3 regions of the Micrococcus sp. Mcc89 genome follow, and region 3 is predicted to be linked to each of the others. Evidence: riboswitches for the same ligand, from Rfam matches in the RefSeq annotation. Region 3 holds a riboswitch; each other region holds the start of a gene.
The links. A riboswitch is a leader RNA that binds a small molecule or an ion and turns the genes downstream of it on or off. The one in region 3 is predicted to bind S-adenosylmethionine.
Positions count from the first base shown of each region.

Region 1: another riboswitch for S-adenosylmethionine. It lies ahead of NR072_RS07370 (O-acetylhomoserine aminocarboxypropyltransferase/cysteine synthase family protein); the one in region 3 lies ahead of NR072_RS09580 (flavin reductase family protein).
Region 2: another riboswitch for S-adenosylmethionine. It lies ahead of NR072_RS01040 (bifunctional o-acetylhomoserine/o-acetylserine sulfhydrylase); the one in region 3 lies ahead of NR072_RS09580 (flavin reductase family protein).

Region 1 covers NZ_JALJRI010000063.1:75,695-85,392, reverse strand. The annotation lists gene NR072_RS07385 (methionine synthase) at 89-1,120, opposite strand; gene NR072_RS07380 (DUF1852 domain-containing protein) at 1,117-2,163, opposite strand; gene NR072_RS07375 (cystathionine gamma-synthase) at 2,160-3,467, opposite strand; gene NR072_RS07370 (O-acetylhomoserine aminocarboxypropyltransferase/cysteine synthase family protein) at 3,469-4,818, opposite strand; SAM riboswitch class I at 4,826-4,938, opposite strand; gene NR072_RS07365 (class I SAM-dependent methyltransferase) at 5,114-5,842, shown strand; gene NR072_RS07360 (MFS transporter) at 5,839-7,164, shown strand; gene NR072_RS07355 (VOC family protein) at 7,210-7,623, shown strand; partial or broken gene NR072_RS07350 (GNAT family N-acetyltransferase) at 7,671-7,805, shown strand; gene NR072_RS07345 (hypothetical protein) at 8,092-8,253, shown strand; gene NR072_RS07340 (hypothetical protein) at 8,376-8,555, shown strand; gene NR072_RS07335 (DUF2812 domain-containing protein) at 8,617-9,189, shown strand; gene NR072_RS07330 (hypothetical protein) at 9,186-9,698, shown strand, end outside.
Region 2 covers NZ_JALJRI010000010.1:30,016-39,713, reverse strand. The annotation lists gene gatC (Asp-tRNA(Asn)/Glu-tRNA(Gln) amidotransferase subunit GatC) at 187-483, shown strand; gene gatA (Asp-tRNA(Asn)/Glu-tRNA(Gln) amidotransferase subunit GatA) at 492-2,108, shown strand; gene gatB (Asp-tRNA(Asn)/Glu-tRNA(Gln) amidotransferase subunit GatB) at 2,105-3,610, shown strand; gene NR072_RS01055 (phosphotransferase) at 3,626-4,702, opposite strand; gene NR072_RS01050 (CPBP family intramembrane glutamic endopeptidase) at 4,843-5,730, shown strand; gene NR072_RS01045 (VOC family protein) at 5,749-6,384, opposite strand; SAM riboswitch class IV at 6,562-6,677, shown strand; gene NR072_RS01040 (bifunctional o-acetylhomoserine/o-acetylserine sulfhydrylase) at 6,808-8,175, shown strand; gene NR072_RS01035 (homoserine O-acetyltransferase) at 8,172-9,302, shown strand; gene NR072_RS01030 (SGNH/GDSL hydrolase family protein) at 9,378-9,698, opposite strand, start outside.
Region 3 covers NZ_JALJRI010000103.1:146-9,843, forward strand. The annotation lists gene NR072_RS09575 (cold-shock protein) at 216-419, opposite strand; gene NR072_RS09580 (flavin reductase family protein) at 658-1,182, opposite strand; SAM riboswitch class IV at 1,256-1,375, opposite strand; gene NR072_RS09585 (hypothetical protein) at 1,568-2,182, shown strand; partial or broken gene NR072_RS09590 (RNA-binding S4 domain-containing protein) at 2,230-2,597, opposite strand; gene hisD (histidinol dehydrogenase) at 2,608-3,924, opposite strand; gene NR072_RS09600 (mechanosensitive ion channel family protein) at 4,056-5,621, shown strand; gene NR072_RS09605 (universal stress protein) at 5,638-6,174, opposite strand; gene NR072_RS09610 (MBL fold metallo-hydrolase) at 6,247-7,062, opposite strand; gene NR072_RS09615 (glutathione S-transferase family protein) at 7,075-8,226, shown strand; gene NR072_RS09620 (LamB/YcsF family protein) at 8,427-9,194, shown strand; gene NR072_RS09625 (carboxyltransferase domain-containing protein) at 9,191-9,698, shown strand, end outside.

The DNA.
Region 1 (9,698 bases), on a different contig from region 3:
CGATGAGCCGGACACGGGGGCTCGCATCAGGATCCATGCAGACGATCCTGACGGGGCCCTGCCGGCCAGGCAAGGCCACCAGGCCCCCTCACTCCCCGCCCAGCTCCTCCCGGAGGATCCGCGCGCCGGCCACGAGCGCCGCCGTCTTGTCCCGCGCCACCGAGCGAGCCAGCGGCGCCATGCCGCAGTTGGTGCTCGCGATCAGCTTGTCCGCGTCCACGAACTCGAGGGTCTCCCGGAGGGTCGCCGCGACCTCCTCGGGCGTCTCGATCTCGTCGCTCGCCACGTCGATCGCGCCGACCATCACCTTCTTGCCGCGCAGCAGGCCGATGAGCTCCGCCGGCACCCGGGAGTGGTGCCGCTCCAGGGCGATCGTGTCGATCGTGGACTCGCGCAGCAGGGGGAACGACGTCTCGTACTGGCGCCACTCCTCCCCGAGCGTGGCCTTCCAGTCGTTGTTCGCCTTGATCCCGTAGCCGTAGCAGATGTGCACGGCCGTCTCACACGTCAGGCCCTCGGCCGCACGCTCGAGCGTCGCCACGCCCCAGTCGCGGACGTCGTCGAAGAACACGTTGAACGCGGGTTCGTCGAACTGCACGACGTCGACGCCCACCGCCGCCAGCTCCCGCGCCTCCTCGTTGAGGATGCGCGCGAACTCCCACGCGAGCTTCTCGCGGCTGCCGTAGTGGCGGTCGGCGAGGGTGTCGATCATGGTCATCGGCCCGGGCAGGGTCCACTTGATGGGCCGGTCCGTCCGCGCGCGCAGGGCCTTCGCGTCGTCCACGAACACCGGCGCCGGTCGGCCCACCTCCCCGACGACGGTCGGCACGCTCGCGTCGTACCGGTCGCGGATCCGCACCGTCTCACGCCGGTCGAAGTCCACGCCGCCGAGGTGCTCGATGAACGTGGTGACGAAGTGCTGGCGGGTCTGCTCGCCGTCGCAGACGATGTCGACGCCCGCGCGCTCCTGGTCGGCCACGGCGAGGGCGAGCGCGTCGAGCTGGCCCTCGCGCAGCTGCTCCCCCTCGAGCTTCCAGGGCGACCAGAGCGTCTCCTCCTCGGCGAGCCAGCCGGGCTTCGGCAGGCTGCCGACGAGGGCGGTGGGGATCAGGGTGGTCATCGGGTCTCCTCGGTGTCTCGTGCGGCGTGGGCGGCGGCCCAGCGCTCCAGCAGGTCGCGGTGCGGGCCCACGAAGTGCTCCTGCGTGTACTCCCCCTGCTCCCGGCCGAGGCGGGCCCGCTCCTCGCGGTCGTAGGCGATCCGGGTCTGCGAGAAGTCGCCGTGGTCCAGGCGCGGCCGGTACACCTCGCCGGCCCCGGCGTTCGCGTTGTAGATCTCCGGCCGGTAGATCCGCTGGAAGGTCTCCATGGTGGCGATCAGCCCGGCCAGGGAGAGGTTCGCGTGGTCGTTGAGCAGGTCGCCCCGCGAGTAGAACGCCAGCGGCGCCACGGCCCCGCGCGGCAGGAAGCACCGGATCCCCAGGCCCATCCGGCCGAAGTAGCGGTCCGTGCGGGAGGCTTCGTCCTGGCGGTATTCGACCCCGAGCACCGGGTGCTCGTTCGTCAGCCGCCGGTAGGTGCGGCTCGTGGACACGCTGATGCAGATCACGGGCGGCTGCGGGAACCGCTCCCGGTACGCCTGCGAGTCGAGCAGGTGCTGGAACAGCCGCCCGTGCAGGTCGCCGAAGCCGTCGGGCTCCTCGGTCCCCGGCGACGTCGCCGCGTGCGCGGGCAGCACCACGGAGAAGTCGTGGTCGCGGACGTAGGAGGAGAAGTTGTTCCCCACACTGCGGCCGAGCACAGCGCCCGTCGCACGCTCGACCACCCGCACGTCGAGCATCTCCATGAGCGGGAAGTCGACATCCGCGCCGTCGTCGGCGGTGAAGTGCACGTCGATCGAGACGATCTCGATCCGTGCCGTGTAGCGGTCCCGCTCCGGGTTGTCCCAGGGGGCGAGATCGTTGAGGCGCCCGTCGATCATGGCCAGGGCGGCGCGCAGGTTCTCCCGCCGGTCCGCACCGCGGGCGAGGTTCGCGAAGTTCGTGGTGGCGCGCGTGCTGGCGGCGGGCGTGTAGTCCTCGTCGAACGGCGTGGTGTGGATGCTGAACGTCAGGTCGTCCACGCGGGCGGGCGCGGTGCTCGGGACAAGGGTGGCGTGGCTCATCGGGTCCTCTCCGGGGTGCGGGCGCGGGTGGTGCGGTGGTGGGCGGGGGCGGGACGGGGCACCGCGGACGACGGCGCCCCGCGGCCGGCGGCGACGCGTGCGGCGCACTCGAGGCCGGCCTCGAGGTCCGCCTGCAGGTCGGCCACGTCCTCGATGCCGACGGAGAGCCGGACCAGGTCCGTGGGGACGGCCAGGGGCGTGCCCCGCACGGAGGCGTGGGTCATCTCGGAGGAGTAGCAGAGCAGCGATTCGACCCCGCCGAGGCTGACCGAGAGCGCGAACAGCTCGGTGGCCTCGGCGAACGCGCGGGCCGCGGCCTCTCCCCCGGCCAACCGGACGGAGACGATGCCGCCGAAGCCGTCCATCTGCCGCGCGGCGAGCTCGTGGCCCGGGTGGTCGGGCAGCCCGGGGTAGAAGACCTGGGCGACCTCGGGGCGGCCCTGCAGCCAGCCCGCGAGCGCGGCGGCGTTGGCGCCGTGCCGGTCCATGCGCAGGCCGAGCGTCTTGAGGCCGCGGGCGGCGAGGTAGGAGTCCTGCGGGCCGGCGACCGCGCCGGCGGCGAACTGCTGGTAGGCCACGGCCTCGGCCAGCGCCCGGCCGCGGAACTCGCGGTCGGCCACCACCACGGCGCCGCCGAGCACGTCCGAGTGCCCGCCGATGTACTTGGTGGTGGAGTGCACCACCACGTCCGCGCCGAGGTCGAGGGGCCGCTGGAGGTAGGGCGAGGCGAACGTGTTGTCCACGACCAGCAGCGCGCCGGCGTCGTGGGCGATCTGCGCCCAGGCGGCCAGGTCCGCGATGCCGAGCAGCGGGTTGGACGGCGTCTCCACCCACAGCAGCGCGGTGCGGCCGGGGCGGACGGCCGCGGCGACCGCCGTCGGGTCGGTGATGTCCACGGGGGTGTTGGACACGCCCCACGGCTCGAGGACGGTGGTGATGAGGCGGTGGGTGCCGCCGTAGCCGTCGCCGCCCAGCACGATGTGGTCGCCGGGGCGCAGCACGGCCCGCAGGAGGGCGTCCTCGGCGGCGAGCCCGGAGGCGAACGCGAACGCCCGGTCGCCGTGCTCGAGGGCGGCGAGCTGGGTCTCGAAGCCGTTCCGGGTCGGGTTGGAGCCGCGGCTGTACTCATGCCCGGCGCGCAGCACGTTGATGCCGTCCTGTACGAAGGTGCTGGTCTGGTAGATCGGCGGCACCACGGCGCCGGTCAGCGGGTCGGGCTCCTGGCCGGCGTGCACGGCGGTGGTGGTGAAGCCGCGGACGGTGGGACGGGACACGGAGCGGGTGGTGTGGTGGACGGCGGTCATCTCAGCGCACCTCCTGGGTGACGGCGGCGTTCTCGGGGACGGCGGGCGTGGTGGCGGGGGCGGCCGGCCCGGCGGCGGTCACCACGGCCAGGGCGCGGTCCAGGTCCGCGATCAGGTCGTCGGGACACTCCAGCCCGATGGAGAGCCGGACGGTGGTCTCGGCGATCCCGGCGGCCTCGCGCTGCTGCCGCGTCAGACGACAGTGCGTCATGGTCGCCGGGTGGGAGACGAGGGACCGGGCGTCGCCGACGTTGACCACCAGCTGGAACAGCTCGAGCGCGTCGAGGAACGGGGCCACGGCCTCGGGGCCGCAGGCCAGGTCGAAGGAGAACACCGAGCCGACGCCGTCCGGGAAGTCACGGGCGGCCAGCGCCGCGCTGGGATGCCCGGCCACGCCGGGGTGGTGCACCCGCGCGACCGCGGGGTGCCCGGCCAGGTGTTCGGCCACGGCCAGCGCGGTGGCGGTGTGGCGGGCCACGCGCAGGTCGAGCGTCTCGAGCCCCTGGATGAACTGCGCCGCGCTCGCGGGGGCGAGGGTGGGGCCGAGGTCGTGCAGGAACTTGCTGCGGGCCAGCGTCAGGTAGGCGCCGCGGCCGTGCCGCTCGACCAGCGTCTGCCCGCCGTAGCGGGCCTTGGGCCGGGCCAGCTGCGGCCACCGATCCGGCGCCGCGCCGTGGTCGAACGTGCCGCCGTCCACGATCGCGCCGCCGAGCACCGCGCCGTGCCCGCCGAGGAACTTGGTGGCCGAGTGCACGACGACGTCGGCGCCGTGCTCCAGCGGCCGGTAGAGGGCCGGCGTCGCGAGGGTGCTGTCCACCACCACGGGCACGCCGGCCGCGTGGGCGAGGTCCGCGAGCGCGGGCAGGTCCGGGAGGGTGGCGAGCGGGTTGGTGATGGCCTCGAGGAAGAACGCGCGGGTGTCGGGCCGGACCGCGGCGGCCCACGCGGGCGGGTCCGCCGGGTCCGCGAAGGTGACCTCGATGCCGAAGTCCGCGAACGTGTCCGTCAGCAGGTCGACGGTGCCGCCGTAGAGCTGGCTGGAGGCGACCAGGTGCTTGCCGCCCTGCAGCAGCGCCAGCAGGGACAGCGCGACGGCGGCCTGGCCGGTGGCCGTGGCGATCGCGCCGATGCCGCCCTCCAGCGCGGCGAGGCGGTTCTCGAACACCGCGACGGTCGGGTTGCCCGTGCGGCTGTAGGTGAAGCCGGGGGTCTCGAGCCGGAACATCGATGCCGCTGTGGCGTGGTCCGGGAAACGGAACGCCGTGGTCTGGTGGATGGGCGGGACGACCGGCCGGTGGGGCGCGGCGGGCTCGTAGCCGGCGTGGACTTGCTGTGTGGCATGACGGGGCATCTGCTCTCCTCCATCGGTCCTGGCGGTAGCACCGGGCCTGCCGTTCCCGGGGGTCCGAGTCCGGCGGGCGGGTTGCTGCGGCGTCGTCGAGCCAGATCTCTCAGCCGCTCTGGATGGGTGGTGAGCCCATCCCACGCGGTGGGCCGCCGAGAGTCCAGCGGGCGGCCGGCTCGCGCGTCATATGAGCCGCCCCCGCGCCATCCAGGACCGGCCGGAGCCTCTCCGGGGCGCGGCGGGCCGAGGCAGACCCGTGTGACGGACCGGCGTGGAGGGGGGGTGTGTCAGACTCCCGGGCATGACGCAGAGCACACCGGGCGGACCGGCCATGGACCTGCCCGACTTCCGGCCCTCGGGCAACCAGGGCGTGGACCCGGCGCTGTACGAGATCGAGAACGCGGCCATGGACCGTGAGGGCGCCCTCTGGGCGGCGCTGCAGGAGGCGGCGCCCTGGGCCGGGCGGACGCTGCTCGACCTCGGTGCGGGCACCGGCTTCTGGCTGCCCCGCTACGCCGACGCGGCCGAGACGATCGCCGTCGAGCCGGACGTGCGCCTGCTGGGGGCCGCCCGCGCCCGCCCCGGCGGGGCGCGCGTGCTGTACGGCTCGGCCGCGCGGATCCCGCTGCCGGAGGCGAGCGTCGACGTCGTGCATGCCCGGTTCGCGTACTTCTTCCCGCACCCGCACTGGGACGTCCGACCCGGCCTGGACGAGGTCGCCCGGGTGCTGCGGCCCGGCGGCGCGCTCGTGGTGATCGACAACGACACCGAGCGCGGCCAGTTCGCCGAGCTGCTGCGGGCGAGCACGAACGCCGCGGCGCAGGGCCAGGACACGTACGCCCGCGAGTGGTGGGCCGGCGTCGGGGCCGAGACCCGTGAGGTCATGAGCTCGTGGACCTTCGACTCCCGCGCCGACCTCGAGGCCGTCCTGCGGCTGGAGTTCGAGCGAGGGGTCGCCGACGCGTGGCTCGCCGAGCACCCCGCAGCGACGTCACTGAGCTACGGCTACCTGCTCCACGTGTGGCGGTGAGCACGGACCCGCGTCGCCAGACGCCTGCCCCCCGCACCCCTGACACTGGGACGCCCCCGCCGCCGGAAGGACGGGCGCGGTGGCTGGTCGCCTCCAACGCCCTCGACGCGGGTGGCCGGTCCGCCTCGGACGTCGCCCTGGATGTCCTGGCGGTGCTCCTGCTCGGCGTGCGCGCCGACGGCATGGGCGTGCTGATGACGCTCTCCGGGTTGGGATTCCTCCTGCTCGGCGTGCCCATCGGCATCGTGGTGGACCGACACCTCAGCCCGCGGCTGCTCGCGGCCACCGGCCTCGCCAAGGCGGCGGTGCTCGGCTCGCTCGTCGTGGCGTGGGCGCTCGACGCGCTCACGTTCGGTCACCTCGCCGCCGTCATGGCCCTGCTGGGCGTGCTCACGGTGCTGGCCGAGACCACCCAGACCGCGCTCGTGCCGCGCGTCGTGCCGGCCACCGCCGTCGCCCGCCTGACGGCGCGGCTCGAGTCCGCCGACGCCGCCCTCGTGTTGATCGTGCCCGCCGCGGCGGGCGTCCTCGTCGGGTCGCTGGGCGCAGGGCCCGTGCTCGGCATCGCGACGGCGTTCCTCTTCGCGGCGGCGATCGTCGCGCTCCGGGTGCGGTTGCGGCCCTCCGCCGCGGCGGACGTCCCGGACGACGACGGGGACCCCGGCGTCGCGGACGTCCTCTCCCGCTGGGCCCGGTTCGGGAAGGACGCCGCGGAGGGGTGGACGGTCCTGCGGCGCACCCCGGTCCTGTGGCTGCTGACGATGGGGTCGGTGGCCGCCAATGTGGGCATGGCCCTCTTCGCCCCGGTCGAGGCGGTCTGGATCCTGACCGACCTGCGGCTCGGGCCGGAGTTCCTGGGCGTCCAGATCACCGCGGGCGCGGTCGGGGCACTGGCGGCCTCGTCCCTGGCGGGCCGGGCCATCGACCGCCTGGGCGAGCGCCGGTGCATCCTCCTCGGCTCGGTCGGCTGCGCCGTGGCCGTGGGGCTGCACCTGCTGGCCTACGTCGACCGCGCTCATGCCGGGCCGTGGCTGCTGGCCGGCGCGGCCCTCTGGGGGTTCATGGTCCTGCTCGGGAACATCACCCAGGCCGCCGTGACCGCCCGCGCCTGCCCCGAGGGCACGCTCGGGCGGGTCACCGCGATGCGCCGCACCCTCACCCGGGGCTCCGTGCCGCTGGCGACCCTCGCGGGAGGTGCGCTCGGGGCGACGCTCGGGGTCGGCTGGGCGCTCGCGGGGTGGCAGGTCCTGGCCGTGGTCTCGCTGGCCGCCGTCGTGCCGGCCGCGCGGTGGGTGGATGCGGGGCGCGACGACGTCGACTGAGGCCGAGACGCTGACGCGGACGCCGAGGTCGCTTAATGTGTGGCCATGGTCAGCCGCCCCGTGCTCCAGCAGCCGGTGATCGACGCCGTCGACATCCGTTCCGTCGCGGAGTTCTACCGCGAGCTCCTCGGCCTCCACTACCGCGCGGGCGACGAGCTCGCGGACGGCCGCGAGCCGGACAGCGCGGACTGGCTCGTGCTGCTGGACGACGACGGCCGCCGCGTCCTGACATTCCAGCGCACCGAGGAACTGAAGCCCAGCACGTGGCCGTCACCCGAGGTGCCGATGCAGCTGCACCTGGATTTCACCGTGCCGGACCGCGATTCCCTCGACGCGGCCCACGGCCACGCCCTGCGCCTGGGCGGGCGCCTCGTCCAGGACCGCTCCGACGACGAGGACGAGCCCCTGTACGTGTTCGCGGACCCGGCCGGCCACCCCTTCTGCGTCTTCGTGGGGTGAGCGCGGCAGACCGCGGCACGGCTCAGTGCCGTCGGTAAGGTCGTCGGGTGATCCCGCAACCCACCGATCGACTCACGTTCCGGTGCATGACCGACGCTGACCTCGACGACATGTGCCGGCTCCTCGGAGACGCGGAGGTCATGCGCTACTACCCGCGAGCCAAGTCGCGCAACGAGGTGCAGCGGTGGACCCGACCCGGACGCGGCCGATCCGATGGGCCCGATGCCCCACGACCCCTCCTGGGCCGGCGGCGGGGACGACTCCCTGCTCCAGCGCGCCGCCGAGACCGCCCGCGACCTGCTGCCCGGCAAGGACTGACCCGGGGGCCTCCGGCAGGAGGGCCAGGGGTGGGCGTGTCGGCCTGACCCTTGGTTGACTTGCGACGACGTCGGCCCACCCCACCCCGGGCGCCGTCGGACAGGGGGCGCTCACCCGGCGCCCCTCCCACCACGCCTGAGGAGGGCACCCATGGCTGATCAGCAGATCCCCGAGACGAAGAACTCCGACGCCCCCGGCGACCAGGACCAGGCCGCGCAGCAGGCGCCCGCCGAGGTCGACGGCCTCGCGGCCAAGGCCGAGCAGTCCGAGAAGGAGACCGAGGAGAACGACGAGGGCGGCTACGGCCACTGACCGACCACCTCGTCCCACCGACGACGCCCCGGGTGCCGCGCGCATCCGGGGCGTCGTCGCGCCCGGGGGGGGCGTCAAGGTCGGCATCCGATGCCCCATCCCCTTGCACCCACCGGCAGTCGATGACTGAGTGTCACTCAGAGATATATCCCTCAATGATTCTCGGGGAGTGGCGGGACCCCGATGATCCGCATCTCCACACCACGTTGAAGAAGCTCAGGGATGCCGGGTTCATCGAGGAGTTCGACGGCGACGACGCCCGACGCGTCCATCGCCTCACCCCCGGGGACGCGGCGTCCTGATGAGCGACATCGAGCGCCGGCGCGGAATCCTGGCGATGGCCGACCAGATCATGGAGACGACATGAGCACCACACGCATGAGCAGTGGGCCGGCCTTCACCCCGGAGAAGGACCTCGCGAGGTTCGAAGACACGGCCCGCCGCGGCCAGCGGCTGACCGGGTTCTCCCTGGCCGCCCACGGCTGGCGCTTCGAGGACGCCGAGCCCGAGGACGTCGTCTTCGACATGTCCTACGAGACCGACCCCGACGACCACCACTTCGACCTCTTCCGGGCCGCCGGCTGGACGCCCGCGCTCACCTACGGCCACATCCGCCTCTTCAAGGCCGCCCCCGGTACCACCCCCGTCCACACCGGCACGGAGTCACGACTCGAGGAGGCGCTCGGCAACCGCGCCCTGTTCCTGCGGTACACCGCAGTGACGATCGCCGCCGTGCTCCTGGTGGTGCTGGCGATGGCGGCCGCCGACTGGCCTCTTGCGGCGGTGCTCGCCACCGTCGCGGGCCTCTACGTCCTCTCCTTCACGGACCTCGAATGGCGAGGACTCATCGGCTGGGGGCTCTTGCTGCTGGGTCTGGCGTTCCACATCGTCCGGTTCGGGCTGAAGCCCCCGTCGGACCCGGACCGGCGCCGATGACCACCGCGCCGGCCGAGGCGGCGCGCACCGCCGTCGTCGAGCCGCCGCCCGGCTACGCGGTGCTGGGGTGGGCGTTGGTGTTCGTCACGGCGCTCCCCTTGGTCCTCTTGCTCGTGCTGGATCAGGCCCTACGGTCGGCGGGCATCCTCGTGATCGCCGCGGTGAGCCTCGGGCTGGTCGTGTGGCTGAGCCAGGTGGCGTTCCTGCGCGCCCGCATCGAGCTCGCGGCGGACCCCGCCGCCGGCGTACTCCGCCTCCGGGCCCCGCTGTACTCCCGCGAGCTGCCCCTGGACTCACTGGCCACGGTGGAGGTCCAGGACGACGTCGGCCCGGGCGTCGCCTACATCAACTGGCCGGTGACGGGGCGGGCCCGCTCCCGCCGCGGCGTGCGCCTGGACCTCGGCGGCCCCGCCGGGCTGGTCCTCACCACCCACGACGGACAGCGGTTCACTGTGGTGACCCCGGATCCAGAGACGGCCGCGGAGCTGCAGGCGACGGTGACCCAGGCG
Region 2 (9,698 bases), on a different contig from region 3:
CGCCGGGACCCCATTCGGGGCGGGAAATCCCTGTCATGCGGGCCCGGAGCGCCGCGGTGGGACGGATTTCCCGCCTCGAAGCGGTGGCGGCGGCCGGGCAGGCCCCGGCACTAGACTCGATTCCGATGTGGCCGCCGCCGCGCCGGCGTCGTCCACCCCGCCCCGACCCGTCACACGAGGAGATCCATGCCTGAGATCACCCGGGATCAGGTGGAGCATCTGGCTCGCCTGGCCCACATCCGGATGACCGACGAGGAGCTGGACACGATGTCCGGCGACCTGGAAAAGATCCTGGAGCACGTCTCCGCGGTCCAGGCCGCCGCGGGCGACGACGTGACGCCGACGTCCCACCCCATCGCGTTGCAGAACGTGTTCCGCGAGGATGTGCCCGCCGGCATGCTCACGCAGGAGGAGGCCCTCGACCAGGCGCCGGACTCCGAGGACGGCCAGTTCAAGGTCCCCGCCATCCTGGACGGAGAGTGATCACCCCCATGACCGAGACGTTCGACGTGAACGCGACCCTCGGCGCCGACGAGCTCGTCCGGCTCACCGCGCTGCAGATGGCCGAGCGCCTGCGTGCCGGCACCACCACGTCCGTGGAGCTCGTCCAGGCCCACCTGGACCGCATCGCGGCCCACGACGGCGACGTGCGCGCCGACGCCGACGGCGACCGCGGCGTGCGCGCCTACCTCCACGTGAACACGGACGAGGCCCTCGCCGTCGCCGCCGAGGTGGACGCGATCCGCGCCGCCGGCGGCCCCGAGGCCGACGCCCTGCACCCGCTGGCCGGCGTGCCCGTGGCCGTGAAGGACAACATCGTCACGCGCGGCCAGCCGACCACGGCCGCCTCCCGCATGCTCGAGGGCTGGCTCAGCCCGTACGACGCCACGGTGGTGGCGCGCCTCCGCGAGGCCCGCCTGCCGATCCTCGGCAAGACCAACCTCGACGAGTTCGCGATGGGCGGTTCCACCGAGCACTCCGCGTTCGGCATCACCCGCAACCCGTGGGACGGGGACCGCGTGCCCGGCGGCTCGGGCGGCGGGTCGGCGGCCGCCGTCGCCGCCTTCCTGGCCCCCTTCGCCCTCGGCTCGGACACCGGCGGCTCCGTCCGTGAGCCCGCCGCGTTCACCGGCACGGTCGGCGTGAAGCCCACCTACGGCGCCGTCTCCCGCTACGGCCTGATCGCGATGGCCTCCTCACTGGACCAGATCGGCCCCGCCGCCCGCACCGTGGCCGACGCCGCGGCGCTGCAGCAGGTCATCGGCGGCCCCGACCCGCAGGACTCCACGTCCCTGGCCGACGCGCCGGCGGACCTGACCGCCGCTGCCCGCGGCCGCGATCTGGCGGGGCTGCGCGTCGGCGTCGTGACGGACCTGCCGGCGGAGGCGTTCCACCCGGGCATCCGAGCCGGTTTCGACGAGCACGTCGCGGCCCTGCGGGAGGCCGGCGCGGAGATCGTGGAGGTCTCCTGCCCGAGCTTCGACGCCGCCCTCGGCGCGTACTACCTGATCATGCCTTCGGAGGCCTCCTCCAACCTGGCCCGCTTCGACGGCGTCCGCTACGGCCACCGCGTGGTGCCCGACGGCGGCGGCACGATCGAGCAGGTCATGGGCGCCACCCGCGCCGCCGGCTTCGGCGCCGAGGTCAAGCGCCGCATCATCCTGGGCACCTACGCGCTCTCCGCCGGTTACTACGACGCCTACTACGGCTCCGCGCAGAAGGTCCGCACGCTCGTGCAGCAGGACTTCGCCCGCGCCTTCGAGCGGGTGGACGTCCTCCTCACGCCCACCGCGCCGACCCCGGCGTTCGAGCTGGGCGCCAAGACGGACGACCCGATGACCATGTACGTCAACGACCTGGCCACCATCCCGGCCAACCTCGCCGGCGTCCCGGGCATGTCCGTGCCGGGCGGCGTCGTCGACGGGCTGCCCTACGGCCTGCAGCTGATGGCCCCGGCGCGCGAGGACGCCCGCCTGTACGAGGCCGGCGCCGCGCTCGAGCGCCTCGTGTCCCAGCGCCGGGGTGGGCCGGTGTGGGCCGAGGCCCCCGAGCTGGAGAAGGGCGCGCAGCGCGCCACCACCGCGACCACGGCAGGAGGCCGGGCATGAGCCACGCAGAGCAGACCATGGACTTCGCGGAGGCGATGGAGCGCTTCGACCCGGTGCTGGGCTTCGAGGTGCACGTGGAGCTGAACACCGCCACGAAGATCTTCTCCTCGGCGCCCAACGCATTCGGCGACGAGCCGAACACCAACGTGACCCCGCTCGACCTCGGCCTGCCCGGCACCCTGCCGGTGCTCAACCGCGAGGTCGTGGAGTACGCGATCCGCCTGGGCGTGGCCCTGGACGCGCAGGTCGCCGAGACCTGCCGGTTCGCGCGGAAGAACTACTTCTACCCGGACACGCCGAAGAACTTCCAGACCTCCCAGTACGACGAGCCGATCGTCTTCGACGGCCACCTGGACGTCGAGTTGGAGGACGGTGAGGTCTTCCGCGTGGAGATCGAGCGCGCGCACCTCGAGGACGACGCCGGCAAGCTCACCCACGTGGGCGGCTCCGGACGGATCCAGGGCGCCTCCGCGTCCCTCGTCGACTACAACCGTGCGGGCGTGCCGCTCATCGAGATCGTCACCAAGCCGATCGTCGGCGCCGGCGCGCGGGCCCCCGAGCTGGCCCGCGCCTACGTCACCGCGATCCGGGACATCGTGCAGGCCATCGACATCTCCGACGCGCGGATGGAGCGCGGCAACGTCCGCTGCGATGCGAACGTCTCGCTGATGCCCAAGGGCGCCACCGAGTTCGGCACCCGCACTGAGACGAAGAACGTGAACTCCACGCGCGCCGTGCAGCACGCGGTCACCCACGAGATCCAGCGCCAGGCCGCGGTGCTCGCCGCGGGCGGCACCGTGACGCAGGAGACCCGCCACTGGCACGAGGACACCCGCAGCACCACCTCGGGTCGCCCGAAGTCGGACGCGGACGACTACCGGTACTTCCCCGAGCCGGACCTCGTGCCCGTGCACGTGGACGCCGCGTGGGTCGAGCGCGTGCGCGCGGCCATGCCCGAGCTGCCGGCCGTGCGGAACAAGCGGCTCAAGGCCGAGTGGGGCTTCTCGGACGAGGAGTTCCGCGACGTCGTCAACGCCGGCGTCCTGGACGAGATCGTCGCGACCGTGGAGGCCGGCGCCTCCGCGGCGGCCGCCCGCAAGTGGTGGATGGGCGAGATCGCCCGCCTGGCGAACGCCCGTGAGGTCGCCGTCGCCGAGCTGGGGATCACCCCGGCGCACGTGGTGGAGGTCGAGGAGCTGATCGCCGCGAAGACGATCAACGACAAGATCGCCAAGCAGGTGCTCGGTCTGGTGGCCGACGGCGAGGGCGCCCCGAAGGAGGTCGTCTCGGCGAAGGGCCTGGCCGTGGTGTCCGACGACGGCGCGCTCACCGAGGCCGTCGACGCCGCGATCGCCGCCAACCCGGACGTGGCCGAGAAGATCAAGGGCGGCAAGATGGCCGCCGTCGGCGCCCTGATCGGCCCGGTCATGAAGGCCACCCGCGGGCAGGCCGACGCCGGCCGCGTCCGCGAGATCGTCCTGGAGCGCCTGGGCGTGTCCTGACGACCGCGCGGGCCCTCAGCCGTCCAGGGCGGTGAGGGCCCGCGCCACGCGGGGCAGGGTCTTGCGCAGCAGGCGCCGCCAGGACCCCGCGGCCAGCCCGCCGACGATCACGTCCCGGGCCGCCGCGTCGTCGAGCGTCTCCAGGGCCATCGCCCCGAGCCACACGCGGGCCCGGCGCGCCTCGGCCGCGTCCCGGGCCAGGTCGGGCACCTTCTCCTCGCCGTGCCACAGCGCCAGGTAGGCGACGTTGAGGGCCGGGTCCCACGCGCACGCGAGGTCCCAGTCCAGCACCCCGGCCAACGCCCAGCGCAGCGGGGCGCGCGGGTCCTCGTCCTCGGGCACGGCGCGCCAGCGCATGTTGTGCCCGGCCAGGTCGCCGTGCACGAGCGACGGCGGCACGGGCGGCGCGGCGGTCCACGTCGTCACCGCGTCCGCGAGGGCAGCCACCGCGTCCGGCCACGCCTCGGCGCCCAGCCGCGCGTCGACGTCGTGCCCCTCCCACGCGCCCAGGCGCGCGGCGACCGCCCCCGGCAGCGCCGCGACGTGCCGGGCGCGCTCCGGCGTCCACGGGCCGCGGAACGCGAACGGGCGGCCGAGGTGCGGGGCGATCCGCGGGTCGGTGACGTCCACGGCGGCGAGGTCGTCGAGGACGCCGCGCAGCACGGCCGGATCGCCCTCGTGCGGCGGGTGCGGCCCGCCCGGGAGGAAGCGCTGCAGCACCGCGGCGCCCGGGCCCGCGGGGACGGGGTCCGAGAGGGCGACCGGGACGGCCCACGGCACGTCGCGCTCGGCCAGGGCCGAGGCGAGCCCGTCGAGGAGGGCCAGGCGCCGGGGCAGGTGCGCCGCGGGGTCCCGCTCGGGCGCCCACCGCGCGGCGGGGGCGGCGCCGACCTCGTGGGCCCGCGTCATCCGGAGGACGCCGACGTCCTCGAGCACCAGCACGCGGTGGAACTGCCCGCCCTCCTCCACGGACGCCGCGGCCCAGTCGGCTGTGCGGAGCCGGCGGGCGAGGGCGGGGTCGAGGCCGGGGCGGAGGTGCTGCAGGGCGCGGTGGACCAGCTCGAGCTCGCTGGGGGCAGGCGGGGAGACCACACGACCACGCTAACCCTCCCTCCGCCCTCCCGGACTTTCGAACGTGACATCGGGGGAATGGGGACTTTCGAACGGGAGAAAGGCCCCACCTCACGTTCGAAAGCGCCCGGGGGGAGAGGGGCGGGCCGATACTGGAGGGCATGCCCGCCACCCCGCGCACGTCCCGCACCCCGGCCGTCCGACCCGCCCCCGCGCTGCCCGCCCCGTCCGCGCGCACGGTGCGGTGGGAGATCGCGATCGTCCTCGGCCTCTCCCTGGGGAAGTCGGCGGTCTATGCGATCGTCCAGCTCATCGACAAGGCCACCCAGGCCCCGCTCGGCGAGCAGACCACCGTCCTCAACCCGGCCCTGGCCGACCGCTGGGTGTTCGACCTGACCTATCAGCTGCTCGGCATCGGGTTCGCGCTGGTGCCGGTGGCCCTCGTGCTGCACCTGATGCACCTGCGCGGCCGGAACCCGTTCCGGGTGCTCGGCCTCGACCTGCGCCGCCCCGGCCGCGACCTGGCCTGGGGCCTGGGCCTGTTCGCGGCCATCGGGCTGGGCACGCTCGGCGTCTACGCCGCCGGCCGGGCCCTGGGGATCACGACGGCGATCGTCGGCTCGGCGCTCGGGGAGAGCTGGTATCAGGTGCCGGTCCTGCTGCTCTCCGCGCTGCGGCACGGACTGCTGGAGGAGGTCATCGTGGGCGCCTGGCTCGTCGACCGGCTCGGGTATCTGCAGCGGCTGCGCGCCGCGGGCCTGGCGCGCGATCCGGCGCCGGCCGTGCCGTCGTCGTGGGTGAGCGCCGAGGGGCTGTACCTGCCGACCCGCGCGGCCGTGGTGGTGCTCGCCCTCGCGCTGCTGCGCGGGGCGTACCACCTGTACCAGGGGATCGGGCCGGGCGTGGGCAACGCCCTGTTGGGCGTGGTGTTCGCGCTCGTGTTCCTGCGGGTGCGCCGGGTGATGCCCCTGGTCATCGCGCACGCGCTGCTGGACGCCGTCGGGTTCGTCGGCTACCCGCTGCTGGCGCGGGCGGGGCTGCTCGGCTGAGCGGCCCCGCCCCCGCGCTCAGAGCGTGACCTCGCCCTTCGGGGTGCGGAAGGTGACCGAGACGATGCCCGGGGTGCCGGAGGGCGCGACGTACTCGATGTTCACGTCCTGGACCTGGCCGTCCTCGTCGTCGCCGAGCCACTCGGCGAGGCGCTCGGGGGAGCCGGCGATGTTCAGGCGCTCGATGGTGGCCTGCGGCTCGGCCGCCTGCGAGGGGTGCATGTCCTCCTGGCCGTCGGCCCAGCGCAGGATGAACGGCAGCTGCGGGTCCGCGAGGGTTCCCTTGATGCCGATCTGGCGCCAGGACAGCTCGCGGCCGTCCGGGAAGCGACGGTTGCCGGGGACGGCCTCGCGGCCGAGGCGGCGCTCGAACCGGCCGATGTCCGGGGTGGCCACCGCCCAGCTCATCCAGCCGCCGCCCTGCTCGGTGCGGGCGCGCACGAGCTGGCCGAACGGCGCGCTGAGGGAGGCCGGGTGGTCCAGGGCCTCGACGACCTCCAGATACTGCCTTTCCGTCATGGGGAAGAGCGCGTTCTGGGTGCCGAAACGTGGGTGGACACCGCCCTTGATCCGCTCGATGCCCAGCGTCTCGGCGATGCGGGCGACCGTGGCGTCCAGGCCCTCGGGGCCGGCGGCGTAGGACACGTGGTCCATGCGACAGGTGTGCACTGCGCTGTTCCTCTCCGTTCCCGGGCTGCCCCGGGGGTTGACCTGGTGCGAGTCCAGGGGCGTCGAGCCCTTGACGGGTCGGGCGCCCCGTGCGGAGAGCGTATCCACGTGTGACACGCGTGACGAAATCGTGGCGGGGCGGCGGGCTACACTCGGAGGCACGGTCACGAGAGTCAGCAACAGGCCCCGGCATGCTGACCGGCAACCCTCCTTCCGCGGTGGGGTGCCCCGGGTGACGACCAGGCCGGCCCCACAACGGACGCCGGCAAGCGCGGGCCGATCCCACGGCCCCTCTCGACGGCGCCGGGTCATCTCCGGCACCTCGACGACGCCGGTCCGCGGATCGGCACGTCGGCCGGCGGGCGGGGCGGCCGGGTCCGGCCCCTGAACCCTTCAGGAGGGTCCGCCATGACCGACCAGCCCACCCCGACCCCCGACGCCTGGGGCTTCTCCACCGCGCAGGTCCACGCGGGCGTCGCCGTCGGCCAGCACGCCTTCGGTGCGACCGCCCTGCCGATCTTCCAGACCACCTCGTACGACTTCCCGTCCGCCCAGGTGGCCGCGGACCGGTTCGCGCTCAAGGACCTCGACCCGCTCTACACCCGCATCGGCAACCCGACGCAGGGCCCGGTGGAGGAGAAGATCGCCGCGCTCGAGGGCGGTGTGGGCGCGCTGCTGCTGGCCTCCGGTCAGGCGGCGACGACGTTCGCGATCCTCAACCTCGCCGGCGCCGGCGACCACGTGGTCGCCTCGGCCAGCCTCTACGGCGGCACGCAGAACCTGTTCAAGCACACCCTCGCCAAGGTCGGCGTCGAGACGACGTTCGTGACCGACCCGGACGACCTCGAGTCCTGGCGCGCCGCCGTGAAGCCGAACACCAAGGCGTTCTTCGGCGAGACCCTCGGCAACCCGCGCGGGGACGTCCTGGACGTGCGCGCCGTCGCCGACGCCGCCCACGAGGCCGGCGTGCCGCTGATCGTGGACAACACGCTGGCCACCCCGTACCTGCTGCGACCGATCGAGCACGGCGCGGACGTCGTCACCCACTCCGCCACGAAGTACCTCGGCGGGCACGCCGCGGCCATCGCGGGCGTGATCGTCGACGCCGGCACGTTCGACTACGCGCAGCACGCCGAGCGGTTCCCCGGCTTCAACGAGCCGGACGAGTCCTACCACGGCCTCGTGTACGCGCGGGACCTCGGGGTGGGCTCGCCGCTCGGCGCCAACCTGGCCTTCATCCTCAAGGCGCGCGTGCAGCTGCTGCGCGACTACGGCTCGGCCATCTCCCCGTTCAACGCCTTCCTGGTGAACCTCGGCCTGGAGACCCTGTCCCTGCGCATGGAGCGGCAGGTGGCCAACGCGGCCGCGGTGGCGCGCTGGCTGGAGGGCCGCGACGACGTCGAGCACGTGGTCTACGCCGGCCTGGAGTCCAGCCCGTGGCACGAGCGGGCCCAGCGCTACCTGCCGAAGGGCGCGGGCGCGTTCGTCTCCTTCGAGATCGCGGGCGGCCGCGAGGCCGGGGCCGCGTTCGTGGACGGGCTCACCCTGCACCACCACGTGGCCAACATCGGTGACGTCCGCTCGCTCGTGGTGCACCCGGCCTCGACCACCCACTCCCAGCTCACCGACGACGAGCAGCGCGCCGCCGGCGTCACCCCCGGTCTGGTGCGGCTCTCACTCGGAGTGGAGGACGTCGAGGACATCCTCGCCGACCTCGAGCGCGGCTTCGCGGCCGCCGCCCGCCGCGGCGACGACGACGCGGGGGAGCGGGCATGACCGCCGTCGCCACGCGTCCGTCGCGCACCGCGCTGCCCCGCGGCGGCCGCCACCGCCTGCGGGTCGGCGAGCTGCGCACCGAGACCGGCGGGCTGCTGCCCGACGTCGAGCTGGCCTACGAGACCTGGGGCACCCTCGCCGCCGACGGCTCCAACGCCGTGCTCGTGCTGCACGCCCTCACCGGCGACGCGCACGTGGCCGCGCACGAGGAGGACCCGACGCCGGGCTGGTGGGACGCCCTCGTCGGCCCGGGCCGCGCCGTGGACACGGACCGGTGGTTCGTGGTCGCCCCCGCCATGATCGGCGGCTGCCACGGCTCCACCGGGCCCTCGACGCCCGCCCCCGACGGGCGGCCCTGGGGCTCCCGGTTCCCGTTCCTCACGCTGCGGGACGCGGTCGAGGCCGAGCGGCGCCTGGCCGACCACCTCGGGATCGGCGCCTGGCGCGCCGTGATCGGCGGATCGATGGGCGGGGCCCGCGCCCTCGAGTGGGCCGCGACCCACCCCGCGCGCGTCGCCGGGGTGGGTGTGCTGGCCGCCACCGCGGCCTCCTCCGCCGACCAGATCGCGTGGGGGCAGGCCCAGACCGCGGCCATCCGCCTCGACCCGGACTTCCAGGGCGGCGACTACTACCCCGGCCCCGGCCCCGTGGCCGGCCTGGGCATCGCCCGGCGCATCGCCCACACCACCTACCGCACGGCGGGAGAGCTCGGCCAGCGGTTCGGCCGGGAACCGCAGGGCGTCGAGGACCCGTTCGGCGCCGTCGTCGGGGTGCCGGGCGGGCGCGGGCGCTACGCCGTGGAGTCCTACCTGGACCACCAGGCGGCCAAGCTCACCGACCGGTTCGACGCGAACTCCTACCTCGTGGTCACCGAGGCCCTCATGGGCCACGACGTCGGGCGCGGGCGCGGCGGCGTGGCGGCGGCGCTCGCGGACTACCGGGGCCGGGCGTTCGTGGCCGCCGTCGACTCGGACCGGCTCTACCTGCCGGCCGAGTCCGAGGCGCTCGCGGCGGCGCTGCCCGCGCGGCCGCCGGTGCACACGATCGCCTCGCCCATCGGCCACGACGGCTTCCTCACCGAATACGGCCAGGTGGCCGACACGCTCAAGCGCACCCTCGCCCTCTGAACTTTCGTTCGGGAAACGGCGGCGTGTCGCGGCACTGTCGTTCGGGAAACGGCCACCGGTCCCCGCCGGCCGGGCTCAGGGCTCGACGATGTCCAGCGGCTCGGTGTGGTCCGAGCCCTGCGGCATCGGCGCGCCGAAGAGCGGCTCGGGGACGGGGCGCTTGGCCGTGACGCCGTCGCCGGAGGAGACGCCGCGGAGGCGGCGGACCACCCACGGCGCCAGATGCGTGCGCACCCATGCGGCGTCCGACGCGCGGGCCGCGCGCCACGTGCGCGGCGCCGGCGGGGAGAGGCGCAGGTGCTCGAGGCCGTGCTCCACGCCGAGGGTGTCCAGCACCATCGCGGCGATCGTGTGGTGGCCGAGCGCAGAGAAGTGCAGGCGGTCCTCGGCCCACAT
Region 3 (9,698 bases):
GCGCGGCCTGACGCGCAGGGCCAGGACGAGGCCCACCCCGGAGGACCGCGCCTCAGCGACATCACCGCAGTGCAGCCCTGCGGTGATGTCGCAGCGCCGCGGTCGAACGGGCGTACGGCGGAGTGCGCGGGCGTGCGGGACGCACGGAAGCGCACACGACGACGCCCCCGGTCCGTGCGGACCGGGGGCGTCGGAAGCCGTGCGTCAGGCGAAGATCAGAGCTTCGTCACGTTGGCGGCCTGGAGGCCCTTGGGGCCGTCCTGGGTCTCGAACTCGACGCGGTCGTTCTCCTGGAGCTCCTTGAAGCCCCCGCCCTGGATGGCGGAGAAGTGCACGAACACGTCCGCGGAGTTGTCCTCGGGGGCGATGAAGCCGTAGCCCTTCTCAGCGTTGAACCACTTGACAGTACCGACAGCCATGATGGTGTCCTTTCGATGTGCCCCCGCGGTGCGGTGGCGGTGTTGGACCGCGGCCCGGAGGTGGGACGCGGGTGAAGCGGCGAGACTGAACCGCTTGCCCAACACTCATCGACGCCGGCGATGCCGGGCTGACGAGCAGTGAAGATGGCGGGATACAGCTTGATCAACTTCAGGCTCCATCATTGCACGGATCTCGCCGACCGGGAACCAGGGGCCCGATTGTTCACCTGGAGTTCGCTCAGAGCGCGCGCAGGCCGTGGAAGAGATTGCGGTGCAGGGCGGCCGGGGGAGCGGCGTCCGTGTGATCCGCCAAGGCCGTCACCTCCAGCAGCACCACCGTGTGGTCGCCCGCCGGGACCTCGGCGTGCACCCGCGTCTCGAGCCAGAGCGAGGAGCCCCCGATCAGCAGGGCGTCGTGCGGGCTGCGGTGCACGTCGAGACCGGCGAAGCGGTCGCCCTCGCGGGCGGCCAGCTGACGGCACAGCGGCGTCTGGTCCGCTGCGAGCAGGGAGACGCCGATCGACCCGGCCCGGCGCAGGCGCGGCCAGGTGCGGGAGCTGTTCTGCGCGGAGAAGGACACGAGGGCCGGCTCCCAGGAGATGCCCACGCCGAAGGAGGAGGAGACCATCACCTCGGGGACGTCGTCGGCGAGGCCCGCCAGCGCGACGACCCCGGTGGGGAATGCCGAGAGGCCGGAGCGGAGGTTGCCGAGGGACAGGTCGGTGTCCCACGCGGCGGTGTGGGGTTCGTGGGTCAGGGTCATGGCGCGCGTCCTCTTCCGATGACTGGCGCGGCTCCGCAGACGGCGGGAACGCGGATCGCCCGGATCCGCGGAGGCGCGGTACTTGCCCGTCGGGGTGTCCGAGGGGCCGAATCATCACCTGGAGCACCCCACTACTGCGTGAGAGGGTTGCCGTCCCGCCGGCCAGGGCCGTGAATGACGGGAACTCGTGATTCTGGGGATCAGCCTACGGAGGGGTCCGTGGGGTGGTCAAAGCGCGGCGGTCGCGCGGCGTCATCCGAGCTGCCCGATGTGATGCTTGACACACCGTGCATCGCCAGCCAGGATCAAGCCACTCGAGAGGGGGGCTCGAGACCGCAGCCCGCGGCCCCGCAATCGGTTCTCTGAGAGGGATCGGATCATGCGGATGGACATCGAGAAGAAGCGTGCGGCATTGTCGGCCGCCGTGGTCGTCGCGGCTCTCCTCGGTATCGCCATCTCGGGATGCTCCGCTTCCCCGGGCAGCGTCTCCTCCACCGCGAAGGCATCCACCGCTGCGGCGTCCTCCGTCACCGTGACGTCAGCGGCCCCCTCGGCAACCCGGTCGGCCTCCGCCACCGGTTCGTCCGCGTCGTCACCCGCCGGTGAAGAAGCACTCCCCGCCGCGCTGTTCGAGGAGGACGGGATGACGTTGGTCGAGTACACGCGCCGGCATCCGGATGCGGGCTATCTCGACCCGGAGAAGGAGTCCGTCCTGGAGGAGGCGGTCGGGACGGGCACACAGCAGATCACCGTGGACGCCCAACAGGGTGCGGTCCTTCGGGTCATCGTGCTGTGTCCTTCGGATGCCACCGGTGAGACGGAGATCCTGACCTCACGGGGTGGCGGGGGAACGAAGACCTGGATGGCCGGGTCGGAGGCGCTGTGCGGCGGCTGGTCGGCGGCGACTCCCCCCGTGGATGAGGCGGGGCCGATGACGTTCACCGCCACGGTGGACAACGACAAGCCGTTCTGGATGGTGCTGACCGCACCCTCCGCATGAGGCCGCCATCACGACGGCGGATGACGGCGCGGGGAGGACTGAGTCGCTCAGCGTCGGTCGCGGCCGCGCAGCGCGTCCAGCTGCCGGCGGTCACGCTTGGTGGGCCGGCCCGCGCCGCGCTCGCGGTACGGACCGCGAGCAGCTCACGCGGCACGGGCGGCGGGGAGTGGTCCACATACTGCTGCCGGGCCACGGGGGCACCCACCCGCTTGGCGATCAGCCCCGTGACCTCGAGGATCCGCTCGCGTCCGTCCTGGCGCACCCGCACCCGGTTCCCGACGACGACGGGCGTCGCCGCCTTCACGGGCTCGCCGTCGATGCGCACGTGGCCTGCGCGTACGGCCGCCGTGGCCGCCGACCGGGTCTTGTACAGCCGCACGGCCCACAGCCACGCGTCGATGCGGACGCCGCTCACGCCCGCCCCCTCACGCGAAGCGGGCGCGGATCGCGGCGCCGTGCGCGGGCAGGCGCTCGTCCTCGGCCAGCACGCCGATCCCGTCCGCGACCTCCTTGAGCCCGGTCTCCGTGTAGCGGATGCGCTGCTGCAGGCGCAGGAACGTCACCGTGTTCAGACCGGAGGAGTGCCGGGCCGTCCCCGAGGTGGGGAGCACGTGGTTGGACCCGGCCGAGTAGTCGCCCAGCGGCACGGGGGCGTGCGGGCCCACGAACACGGCGCCGGCGTTGCGGATGCGCCCCACGAGGGCCTCGGGGTCGCGCGTCTGGATCTCGAGGTGCTCGGTGGCGTAGCGGTCGGAGACCTCCACGGCCTGGTCCATGTCCCGCACCAGCAGCACGCCGGACTGGGGGCCGGTGAGGGCCTCGCGGATCTGATCCTCGTGGAACGCCCCGGGCACCTGCGCCTCGATCGCCGCCTGCACGTCTCGGAGCAGGTCCTCGGAATCGGTGATGAGCACGGAGGCGGCCAGCGGGTCGTGCTCGGACTGGCTGATCAGGTCCGCGGCCACCCAGTCGGCGCGGGCGGTGCCGTCCGCGATCACGGCGATCTCGCTCGGCCCGGCCTCGGCGTCCACGCCGATCACGCCCTGGAGCGCGCGCTTGGCGGCGGCCACGTACACGTTGCCGGGCCCCGTCACCAGGTCGACGGGCGCGCAGAGCCACCCGCCGTCGTCGTCCTGGACGCCGTGCGCCAGCATGGCCACGGCCTGGGCGCCGCCGGCCGCGTAGACCTCGTCCACGCCCAGCAGCGCACACGCGGCGAGCACGGTGGGGTGGGGCAGGCCGCCGTGGTCCCGCTGCGGGGGTGAGGTCACCGCGAGGCTCCCCACGCCGGCGGCCTGCGCGGGCACCACGTTCATCACCACCGAGGAGGGGTACACGGCGCGGCCGCCGGGCACGTACAGGCCCACGCGGCCCACGGGGATCCAGTGGTTCTCCACGACGGCGCCCTCGCCGAGCTCGACCGTGGAGTCCTGGGGGTGCTGGGCGTCGTGCACGAGCCGGGCCCGGCGGATCGACTCCTCCAGGGCGGCGCGCACCCGCGGGTCGAGCCCGGCCAGGGCGGCCTCGAGCGCCTCCGCGGGCACGCGCAGGGCCGGCGGGCGGACGCCGTCGAACCGCTCAGCCAGCTCCAGCAGGGTCTGCTCGCCGCCGTGGCGGACCTGCTCGATGATCGGGGCGACCACCGGCACCACGGAGGACACGTCCACGTTCGCCCGCGGGATGATGCGGGACAGGTCCGCGGTGGCGGTGTCGAGCGGGCGCAGGTCGGTGACGGAGAGCACGGATTCCTCCAGGGGGGCGGCGGGCCGGCGGGACGGGGCGCGACGACGGCCGGGCCCGGACCGCGCGGACGGTCAGGCTCCATTGTGCTCTTCTCCGGGGTGCGTCCGGGGGCGGGTGTCAGACTGTCGTCATGGTCTTCCCCGCGCTGCCCGCCCTCGCGACCCCGCCCCTGCTGACCGCCCTGGACCGCCTCCTGGCGGGCGAGACCGTGCCGTCCGGGGTGGAGGGGGACATCCAGGACGGGGCGGCCGCCACCACCCGGGCCTTCGGCGTGGAATGGGGGACGCTGCTGACCGTGCTGATGGCGTTCGCGATCGGCGCGGCGGTCGTGTACCTGGCCCTGCAGGTGGCACGCGTCGTGCTCGTGCGCCGCCCCGCGTTCCAGCACGGCGCCGCACGGCTGAGCCTGCCGGCCGCCGTCGCCGCCGGCCTGCTGGCCTCCCGGATCTGGCTCGGGGTCATGGCCGAGGAGCAGGCCTGGTACCGGCCGGCGTCGTTCCTGATGCTCATCGCCGTGGCCGCGGCGGGCGCGTGGGCCGCGTGGCGCCTGGTCGGTGTGATCGAGGCGGGGATCCTCGGCCGCTACCAGGAGACCGGCGTCGAGCACTGCCGCGAGCGACGCATCCGCACGCAGACCATCCTGATCCGGCGCATCCTCAACGCGGTGATCGTGGTGGTGGCCGTCGCCGTGGTCCTGCTGGGGGTGCCCGAGGTGCGCTCGCTCGGGGCCGGCCTGCTCGCCTCCGCCGGTGTGATCTCGGTGATCGCCGGCCTGGCCGTGCAGTCCACGCTGACCAACGTGTTCGCCGGCTTCCAGCTCGCCTTCACGGACGCGATCCGGGTGGGCGACGTGGTGGACATGGAGGGCGTGTTCGGCACCGTCGAGGAGATCACCCTGTCCAACGTGGTGCTCAAGCTCTGGGACGGCCGCCGCATGGTCTACCCGTCCTCGCACTTCACCACCCGGCCGTTCGAGAACTGGACGCGGGTGGGCGCCGAGGTCTCCGGCGTCGTGGAGCTGGACGTGGACTGGCGCGTGCCCATGGACGCGCTGCGCGCACGACTCACCCAGCTGCTCGAGTCCACGGACCTGTGGGACGGACGCGAGCACGCGCTGCAGGTGACCGATGCGACCGGCGGCGTCGTGCGCATCCGCGCCGTGGTCTCCGCCCGCAACTCCGGCGACCTCTGGGACCTGCGCTGCCTCGTGCGCGAGGACCTCGTGGCCTTCCTGCGCCACGAGCACCCCGAGGGCATCGTGGTGCAGCGCATGGTGGACCGGCACCCCGCCCACGACGACGCGGCGCCCGCCTCCGAGGGATCCGATGCAGGGGCTCGCGGTGGCGACCGGACGGGCGAGCCGGGCCCGAACGGCTCCGGGGTGGCGGCCCGCGAGCCGCGCCCGCGCACCGCGCCGCTGCCGCGCGTCGACGGCGCCGATCCGCGCCCGGACACCCTCACCACACCGCTGACCCGCGTGGGCGACCACTCCGGCCTGTACACCGGCTCGATGACGGCGGTGCAGCGCAACCGCGAACTCGCCGGCCCGGGCGAGGAGGCGTTCGCCGAGCGGCGCGCGCAGCAGGCCAAGCAGGCGGCGGCGGACGAGGCCGGGCGGCGCAGCGGCGCCGGCTCCCACACGGACGGCCTCCTCGACGACGCCGTCACGCGCCGCCGTCAGGACGACGAGGACTGAGGCCCGGCGGGAGCGCTCAGCGCTCGAGCGTCGGGTCCCCGGGATCGACGGGCGTGAGCCGACGCCGCTCGGCCATCGGCTCGGACGCGGGCAGGCCGTGGGTGGCCGGGTCCGTCTCGGCGACGTGGCTCACGGCCTCGGGCGTGTGGTCCCCGTACTGCCGGTACTCCTTCACGCACAGCACGGGCTGATCGATCTCCTGCAGCAGCTCGTCCGAGACCGATCCCATGACGAACCGGCCGAAGCCGCCGCGGCGGCGCACGCCGATGACCACGATGGACGGGTCCAGCTCCGCGGCCACGTCCTTCATCTCCTCCACCGTGGACCGGCCGCGTGCGTACTGGCGGAACTCGGCCGTCACGCCGGAGGCGTCCAACCGGGCCTGCACGCCGCGCTGCTGCTCCTCCGTGACGAGGGACTTGGTGCGGTGCTCGCCGCCGGGGCCCGCATTGACCACCACCACGCGCTCGCCGGTGGAGCGGGCGATGTCCAGGGCGGTGTCCAGAGCGGCGTCCGCGGCCTTCGAGGGGGCGTAGCCGACGAGGATGGTCATGGGGTGCCTCCGCGGGGTCGAGGGACGGGTCTGAGGTCAGCGTAGTGCGGGCCGGGCCCGCGGCGGAGGGGCTCAGTCCTCGCGCAGGTGGCGCAGGTGCGCGGCCACCGTCTGGACGGCCACGCGGGCCACGGTGCCGGTGAGGCCGGGGTAGATGCGCGGGGCCAGGTCCTCGGGCGTGATCGTCGCCGCCTCGGTCTCGGGCAGCGCGCCCAGGGCGGCGCGGATCTGCTCCAGGCGGCCCTCGCGGTGGTGCCGGTAGTCGCGGGCGACGACGTCCAGCGGCTCCGGCACGGGCCCGTGTGCGGGCAGCACCGTGAGCGGACCCGCCGCCTCGAGGCGGCGCAGGCTGGCCAGGTAGTCGGTGAGGGTGCCGTCCGGGTGGTCGAGCATGGTGGTGCCCGAGCCGAGGATGGTGTCGCCCGTGATGACCGCGCCGTGCGCGCCCGCGTCCGGGACGGCGAACGAGTAGGAGTCCGAGGTGTGGCCCGGGGTGTGCCACGCCAGCACCGGGGTGCCGGCGACGTCGATCCGCTCGTCCGGCGTCAGGACGGCGGCCCCGCCACGGCACCAGTCCGGGTCCGCGGCGCGCACGGGGGCGCCCGTGGCCGCGTGGAACGCGTCCACCCCGCCGGTGTGGTCGGCGTGCCGGTGCGTCACCAGGATGAGCGCGATCCGGCGCCCCTCGGCCGCCGCGCGGACGCGCTCGAGGTGGGCGGCGACGTCGTCCTCCGGGCCCGGGTCCACCACGACGGCCGCATCCGAGTCCGGTGCGGCGACCACGTACGTGTTGGTGCCCGCGAGGGTCATCGGGGAGGGGTTCTGGGCGGTCACGCAGCGCACCAGCGGGGCGGGCGTGAGGCCGGGCGTTCCGGAGGTCGTGGTCATACGCTCGAGTGTATGGAGGATCAGCAGACCGGCCAGGCCGCGGACCGCGGCACCATCGACACGCGCGAGGGACTCACGGGCAACTACGTGCAGTCCGGGGCGGAGTTCACGCGGGACACGAACTACATCGCGGACCGGATCGTGGCGGACCCGGAGGCCGTGCGGGCCCTGCCCGTGGCCGAGCCGTCCACGGTCGGTCGCGTGGGCGGCGGGCTCACCGAGGGGGCCGAGGCGTGGCCCGTCGAGGCGGGCCGCTACCGGCTCGTGGCGGCGCGGGCGTGCCCGTGGGCGAACCGGACGATCATCGTGCGTCGCCTGCTCGGCCTGGAGGACGCGATCTCGCTGGGCACCCCGGGGCCGACCCACGACGAGCGCTCCTGGACCTTCGACCTCGACGAGGGCGGGAAGGACCCCGTGCTCGGCACCGAGCGGATCCAGGAGAACTACTTCACGCGGTTCCCCGACTACCCGCGGGGCATCACGGTGCCGGCGATCGTGGACGTGCCGACGGGCGGCGTCGTGACCAACGACTACCCGCAGATCACCCTCGACCTCTCGACGGAGTGGACCGCGTTCCACCGCGACGGCGCCCCGCAGCTGGTCCCCGACGCCGGGCCGGAGCGGGACGAGATGTTCGAGGTGATCGAGCGCGTGTTCACCGAGGTGAACAACGGCGTGTACCGGTGCGGCTTCGCGGGGTCCCAGGAGGCGTACGACGCCGCGTACGAGCGGCTGTGGACCGCGATGGACTGGCTCGAGGAGCGCCTCTCGACGCGCCGCTTCCTGATGGGGGAGCGGATCACCGAGGCCGACGTGCGGCTGTTCACCACGCTGGTGCGGTTCGACCCCGTGTACCACGGGCACTTCAAGTGCAACCGGAACAGGCTGACCGAGATGCCGGCGCTGTGGGGCTACGCGCGCGACCTGTTCCAGACCCCGGGCTTCGGCGACACGATCGACTTCGCGCAGATCAAGGAGCACTACTACGTGGTCCACGAGGACATCAACCCGACGGGCATCGTGCCCGCGGGCCCGGAGCTGGCGAGCTGGCTGAGCGAGCACGGGCGTGAGGCGTTCGGCGGGGACCCGTGGGGCGGCGGCACCGCACCCGGGCCCGTGCGCGAGGGCGAGCGCGTGGACCCGGAGCACACGCCGCTGCGGTGAAGTCGCTCGGCCCGGTCCGCAACGCGGGTTGAGTTGTCGCGGGTCCCGGGCTGGGACACCCGCGACAACTCAACCCGCGTTGGCATGCGGTGCGGGTGAGCGCCAGCAGGACGCGCCGAGGATTGTTGAACAATCCCCCCTCATGCCTCAAGATTGTGTGACCGGCACCTCAGCCGGGCCCGATCCGAGAGGACTGCACTGTGTCTCACGCGCCGCAGATCGACCTGAACTCCGACGTCGGCGAGTCCTTCGGCTCGTGGACGATGGGGGACGACGCCGCCATCATGCCCTCCGTCTCCTCCGCCAACGTCGCGTGCGGCTTCCACGCGGGCGATCCCTCGGGGATCGCCCAGACCTGCCGTGACGCGGTCGCCGCCGGCGTCACGATCGGCGCGCACGTGGGCTACCGCGACCTCGCCGGATTCGGCCGCCGCTTCCTGGACTGCACGCCCACCGAGCTGGCCGATGACGTCCTCTACCAGATCGGCGCCCTCGACGCGCTCGCCCGCGCGGCCGGCGGCCGGGTCCGCTACGTGAAGCCGCACGGCGCCCTCTACAACACGATCGTCCGTCACGAGGCGCACGCCCAGGCCGTCGTCGACGGCGTCAAGGCGTTCGGCTCCGACCTCCCGCTGCTGCTCCTGCCCGGCTCCGTCGCCCTGGACAAGGCGGCCGCTGCGGGGCTGCGCGGCGTCGCCGAGGCCTTCGCGGACCGCGGCTACAACCCGGACGGCACGCTCGTCTCCCGCCGCGAGCCCGGTGCGGTCCTCCACGACGAGGACGACGTCGCCACCCGCATGGTGCGCCTGGCCACCGAGGGCGTCGTCGCGGCGGTGGACGGCACGGACGTGCGCGTCGACGCCGAGAGCATCTGCCTGCACGGCGACACACCCGGCGCCGTGGCCATGGCCGCGGCCGTGCGCCGCGCGCTCGAGGGCGCGGGCGTGGCCATCAAGGCCTTCGCATGAGCGCCCCACATCACCCCGCCGCCGAGCCGCCGGCCCGCCCGATCCGCTGGGTCGGCACCCAGGGCTTCCTCGTCGAGTGCGCCTCGCTCGAGGACGTCATGGCCGTCCACGCCCACCTCACGGCCCACCCGGAGCGCGGCCAGCGCCAGGTCATGGCCGCCGCCGCGACCGTCCTGGTGACCTTCACCTCGCAGGCCGCCGCCGAGCACGCCGCACCGCGGGTCAGCACTCTCACCCCCGACGCCGGTGAGCTGACGGGGGGCCGCGTCGTCGAGATCCCCGTGGTCTACGACGGTGAGGACCTCGCCGAGGTCGGCCGGCTCACCGGGCTCGGCGTCGACGGCGTCATCCGGGCCCATAGCGAGGCCGACTGGTTCGCCGCGTTCGGCGGCTTCGCGCCGGGGTTCATGTACTGCGCCTCCGAGGCGGCCCCGTTCGAGGCGCCCCGCCGCAGCTCGCCCCGCACGGCCGTCCCCGCGGGCGCCGTCGCCGTCGCCGGGGCCT